One region of the Pseudoalteromonas sp. PAB 2.2 genome, then DNA from elsewhere that is predicted to be linked to it. Evidence: riboswitches for the same ligand, from Rfam matches in the RefSeq annotation. Region 1 holds a riboswitch; the other holds the start of a gene.

Region 1 (3,175 bases):
TCTTGATTAGTCAGTAAAGTACGACAAAGCACATCGACCCATACCATAAATGTACCACCAACAAGGCTCGTCATTAAAAGGTTGTGGCTTGAGCCTTGCGACGTAAAGTAGCGGACAATATGCGGGATCATAAGCCCAACAAAGCCAACCCCCCCACACATAGCGACCAAAACAGCAGTAATTAACGAACTAAGCAGTAACATTAAAATACGAAAACGTTGAGCATGAATCCCCAGTGTTGCCGCGCTTTCATCACCAAGTAACATAGCGTTTAACTGACGACGAAAAGCGATCATTAACGTCATACACGCAATGATTACGGTGAGCGGGATCCAGAGCGTTCCCCACTCAGCACGTGAAAAACTTCCCATAGTCCAAAATAAGATAGCTGTAATCGCTTGAGGATCGCTAAAATAAAGTAATAAACTGGTTAAAGCACTAAACAGAAATGACAGTGCGACCCCCGCCAATAACATCGCTTCAACTTGCCCTACATGGCGACGCCCAGCAATGCCAATCAACAAAAACATAGAGAGTAAGCTGCCCAAAAATGCAGCAATCGACATACTAAAGCCAAAACTCACACCGGTAAGCGATATAAAGCAAACCACACCAAATGAGGCACCTGAAGAAATACCAAATAAGTAAGGGTCTGCCAACGGGTTTCGCGTTACGGTTTGTAATATAAGCCCAGCAAGCGCGAGCCCAGCTCCAGCTAAAAACGCCAATATCATACGTGGCATGCGCAGTTGCAAAATAATACGCTGGATAAATTCATCACTGCCCTGGCTGATTAAACTATGCAGCACATCACTCATTGATGTACTCGCGGCACCAAAACTGAGTGCTAAAAAGCAACTGACAAGTGCAACGCATACACAGAGACTAAAACGCACCCTATCAGTCATCTTGATGCTCCTGTCTGTTATAGCCGTAATAGTAGGTAATATGTGGCACGAACTCATCAAACGAGGTTGACTGAGGATGAGCAGACACTCTTGCACAAACACCAAAAACATCACTTAACAGCTGCTCTGTAAGCACCTCTTTTGGTGTGCCTTGCGTAATTAATTGACCTTCATCGATAACAAGTAACTCATCACATACGCTAGCAGCTAGATTTAAATCATGAAATGAAGCGAGCACAGTGACATCAAGTGACTTAGCAAGCTCCATAATTTGAATTTGATACTTAACGTCAAGATGGCTGGTTGGCTCATCCATAATCAATAACTTTGGTTGCTGAACAATTGAGCGGGCTATAAGTGCACGCTGTTTTTCTCCACCCGAAAGTGAATCAAAGCTTTGCTGTGTGTGATGACTTAAACCAACCTGCTCGATTGCTTGATAAATACGCTTTTTATCATCGGCATTAGTCGCACTAAACAGGGTTTTATGTGGGGTGAGACCTAAACTAACTACATCGAAAACAGATAAATTAAATTGCGAAGGAGACTCTTGTAAAACCACAGCAACATTTTTAGCGAATTCATCAGCACTGATTTGCCAAATGTTATCGCCAGCTAAAAAGACTGCACCTTGTTGTGGTTTTAAATAGCGATATAAGCAACGCAATAAACTTGATTTACCGGCACCATTAGGCCCCAGCAAACCAATGAATTGACCTGCATTTAACTGCAAATTGATTGATTTAAGAATTGTTTTATCAGCAATTCCCCAGCTTAAATCAGATACTGAAATTAAAGGGGTTGTGCCTTGGCTTTTTAATTGCAAATTACACTCTCTTGGCGAGTTTTATCAACGCACCAGAAAGCACTGACCTATATCAGTAGATAACGTGAGTTGACCCGCTCAATGATACTAATTAGTTTGAATATTAAATCGCTCAAATCGATAAACACTCTACTGTATTAGCATAATAAGACTAATTGTTGTTGCTAAGTATCTGGCTGACCATGTTCATCATGGATTACAGTTGCGGGAACAGCTGGAGAATCTCACCCCATTCCATAGCATATAGATATACCTAAACGACCTCATGATGCGAGTTTCTGTTGGAATTAAAGCAATATAGGCAAAAGAAATTGATTACACAGAATGGTTATTCCCTTCCTAAAATCAATAACGCGGAATTAATCGCTTTATACCAACCCGCAGAGCGTTGTTCAAAAACTTACTTTCTAAGTTGTTACTTATAAACGTGCTGCAAAGTAACGCCTTGATATAAAGCCCCTGTAAAACGCCGAAATCTAAATTTTGAGGTAGTTCGGTATATTATGGCGGGCTAAGTAAATAATTCAATGAATATCACTCTAGATGGCTAAAAAACTATTTTAGGCCACACTTGCCCTTGTTCATCTATATATACATCTAACGTTATTAACCCTGCATAAGGTAAATGAAAAACATTAAGGTGAGTATTCGTTTGTTTAGGCATATGACAAATAATAGCGAGGATTTGTTTAATTACACCGGCGTGGCTAATCACTAATGATTGCGTATGTTTGGACTCTGTAAGCGAAACTAAAAATGCCTGCCACCATGCTTCGACTCGCGCGTAAAAGTCAGCCATTAATTCACCATTTGGCACTTTAACCTGCCACGGATGTTGCCAAAAATCACCGACATGAGGTTTACCATTTTGTTGCCAAAGTTGTTGGTAATCTTGGCCATCCCAGTCACCAAAATTAAACTCTTTCAATGCATTGTTATATTGCACATTGATTGTATGCTGACGAGCTAAGAATTCTGCATGCGTTGAACAACGTTTTAGCGGAGAGCTATAAATAGCATCGAAGCGAGATAATTTTGCGCTTGCTAGACGCATCTGTTCATAGCCTACATCTGACAAAGCAACATCAACGTGCCCACAAAGAATGCCCGGAGTTGCAATTTCGCCATGACGTAGTAAGTAAACCCGTGAAGTAAATGCGTCCATAAATATCCTTAATCAGCCATACAAGACGGTAACGCGTTTCTAGCTCAGTGTCGAGTTAGGCTAAACGAATTAAGCGAACATCAAAATGCAGCACTGCATTTGCACCAATTTTACCACCATTCCCCTTTTTACCCCACGCAAGCGCAGGAGGGATCACAAATTCATAGCGAGATCCTATATTCATCAACAAAAGCCCCTCTCTTAGGCCTTCAATCGCTTCCGATAAAGCAAACACCTCCGGCATACCCGCTTTATAGCTATCGGCAATAACATGAC
Region 2 (3,175 bases), on a different contig from region 1:
CAAGCCAATAGCACCATCACCTACAATTAAAATATTAGCCATTGCGCTGTTTATTACCTAAATGAAAACCAAGTTTAATAATAAAGTAGCTCGAAGCACCTATAAAATCGGCAACAAAATCGGCAACTGAAGCTTGACGATAAGGCAGCATATCTTGCATAAACTCAATGGCAGCACCGTACCCTGCAAGCAATAATATTTGCACTATAAGGGGTAATTTAAACGCTTTATCCATCACCATAGCCAGTACGAAGAAAATGCCAAAATGCGCGACTTTATCAACATGTGGGAATAGGTTACTTACGCCTTTAATTTCTTTGGCGAAAAGAATAGTGAAGCCAATAATGCTGACTAAAAATATAATTTGGTATATGCGCCTAGTCACAATAAACCTTTAAACTGCCTAAAAAATGAATGGGCAGTATATCAAACAATTTTCGTATCGCACCTGAACGGTGTGCAGAAAAATGTAAAGATTTATAAAATTGACGTTATAATCCTAGGCATATTTATTTTAAAAATCTTGTTAGGAGAACCCCATGCCTTCATTTGATATTGTTTCTGAAGTAGAAATGAACGAAGCGCAGAATGCAGTGGATAATGCTAAGCGTGAATTAGAAACACGTTTTGACTTTCGTGGTGTTGATGCATCAATCGAATTAAACGACAAAGTCATTAAGCTAAAAGCTGAAGCACCACAGCAAGTTATGCAATTATTCGATATTCTTGCTGCGAAAATTTCAAAGCGCGGTTTAGACGTATCTAGTTTAGAGCTTAGAGATGAGTCGCGCAGCGGTAAATTCGTCATGCGTGATGTGGCACTTAAGCAAGGTATCGAAAAAGACGTTGCAAAGAAAATCGTCAAGTTGATTAAAGACTCAAAAATTAAAGTACAAGCCGCTATTCAAGGTGAAGAGTTACGTGTAACGGGTAAAAAGCGTGATGATTTACAAGAAGCAATGCAAGTTGTTCGTACTGCTGATTTAGGTCAACCATTCCAATTCAAAAACTTCCGCGATTAATTAATTTTATTGCGAAAGCACTGTCTGACTACGAACGCACAGCTCTACTAGAAGAGCGGTGAAGTTGTGACTAATCTAAAGCCAAACATAAACGTGTTTGGCTTTTTTATTTTACTTTCTATCTAAGTTCATTTAGAAGTTTAGACGTCCATTGACATTTATTCCTAAAATCATCACAATAGCAGCCTATTTTCAAGGTGCTTGCTGTATCTGCTTAGATACATGCTATTTCAAAGGCTGAAATAACAGCAAGATAATCGGGAAGCTGGTGCGTTTTCAAGGAGAAAACAATGCCAACACTGCCCCCGCAACGGTAATGCGTATGCTCAGTATATGCAGAGTCCGGAGACCGGCCTTGAATTAACTTACTATTTGCGTGTGCGGTGGGCACAGGCTAGGGGATATCATGCTATATAAATCTACGTTAGGCGTAGCGGTTGCTGCTGCGTTGTCTTTTTCTGTGTCTGCGGATGAGCAATCAATCGAGCACATCACAGTGACTGCCAATAAATTCGAACAATCTATTAATGAAGTCTTAGCGAGCGTTACAGTCATTGACCGTGCTGATATCGATGCAAGCTATGTTCGCGACTTACCTAGTTTACTGGCAACACAAGCCGGTTTCCAAATTAATGCTAATGGTGGTTTTGGGCAAAGTTCAGGTGTTTCACTTCGGGGTGCCAGCTCACGTCATACGCTTATTTTAATTGATGGTGTACGCACAGGTTCGGCAACGCTGGGCTATAAAAGTATTAGCAATATTCCGTTAAACAGTATTGAACGCGTTGAGGTCATTAAGGGTTCTCGTGCTGCTGTGTATGGCTCAGATGCGTTAGCGGGTGTGATCAATATTATTACTCGTAAAGCACAAAATACCACCTTGGATATCACCTTTGGTTCAGATTCTTACCAAGAGTACCAAGTGGCTACTGGTGGTCAGATTGCAGACGTCGATATTTCTGTTAATGCAGGTTACGAAAAAACAGACGGCTTTGATGTATTGCAAGGTGTAGCGCCTGATGAAGATGGCTATGAAAATAAAAACCTTGGTTTTAACCTAGGCTATCAAAATGAGCGGCTAGGGGAGCTTTTATTACAGGGTCAGTACTCAGAAGGTGAAGCGCAATACGATAGCTCTTTTAGTCCTGCTGATAGTACAGTAGAAAAAGGTGAGTTCGAAAACTACCAAGCTTCATTAGGTTGGAAAAAAGCATTCGAAAAACACGCCCATGCGATTGATATTGCAATCTCTAGCGACAGTTCAGATGACTCGCGTATCGACTACACCGGTGCAACGGTGGTTGATAAGTTTGAGACAGAACGTGAGCAAATCGATTACAACGGCCAATATTTTTTAAATCAAAGTTTAACAATTAGCGGTGGTTTAAACTGGTATAAAGATGAAGTAAATACTAATTCTGGCACTTATCTAAAAGACAGTCGTGAGGTATTCGCTGCGTTTGTTGGGGCTTACTACGATGATGAGCACGTGCTGGCAAATCTAACGGTACGACAAGATGATGACCAACAATTTGGTGACGAAACAACCTATACGGCAGCGGTCGGTTATCATCTAAATGATATCGCGACATTCCGCTTAAGCCAAAGCACCGGCTTTAAGTCACCAACCTTTAATGATCTGTATTATCCCGGCTCTGGTAACCCAGAACTCAATCCTGAAACATCAGATAACCAAGAGTTAGGTTTGTCACTTAATGTGAATGATATCAGCCTAGATATCGCTATTTTCCGCAGTGAAATAGATAACAAAATTGCCTGGGCACCAAATGCATCCGGCGCTTGGCAACCAACGAATATCAATCAAGCTCGCCACGAAGGGGTTGAATTTAGCTTTAAAAACCAAGTGCTAGGTTTTGATCACAGCTTCAATTTTACCTACCTATCAGCAGAGGATACTGAAACAGGTAATGCATTGACCTATGTATCTAAACACAGCGTGAATTGGTCATTACATAAAGCATGGGGCGACTTTGATGCTGGTATTGATATGCAATATCGCGGTGATCGAGATGGCAAACTGACACACTTACCTTCATACACGTTATGGAACCTTGTGGGCCATTACCAAGCAACCGATAACCTGACCGTGTCACTTCGCGTAGAAAATCTATTCGATAGAGAATATAACGCCG

What was found. Region 1 has a riboswitch for cobalamin ahead of BWD47_RS17890 (ABC transporter ATP-binding protein). Riboswitches for the same ligand answer to the same signal wherever they lie in the genome.
Region 2: it holds a riboswitch for cobalamin, as region 1 does, so the genes downstream of both, BWD47_RS12850 (TonB-dependent receptor domain-containing protein) here and BWD47_RS17890 (ABC transporter ATP-binding protein) in region 1, are expected to answer to the same signal.

The regions. Positions count from the first base shown of each region.
Region 1 covers NZ_LYPI01000022.1:1,128-4,302, reverse strand. The annotation lists gene BWD47_RS17895 (iron ABC transporter permease) at 1-908, opposite strand, end outside; gene BWD47_RS17890 (ABC transporter ATP-binding protein) at 901-1,734, opposite strand; cobalamin riboswitch at 1,884-2,006, opposite strand; gene BWD47_RS17885 (histidine phosphatase family protein) at 2,282-2,899, opposite strand; gene BWD47_RS17880 (FKBP-type peptidyl-prolyl cis-trans isomerase) at 2,955-3,175, opposite strand, start outside.
Region 2 covers NZ_LYPI01000013.1:115,646-118,820, forward strand. The annotation lists gene BWD47_RS12835 (ketopantoate reductase family protein) at 1-42, opposite strand, end outside; gene BWD47_RS12840 (VanZ family protein) at 35-385, opposite strand; gene BWD47_RS12845 (YajQ family cyclic di-GMP-binding protein) at 540-1,022, shown strand; cobalamin riboswitch at 1,240-1,395, shown strand; gene BWD47_RS12850 (TonB-dependent receptor domain-containing protein) at 1,429-3,175, shown strand, end outside.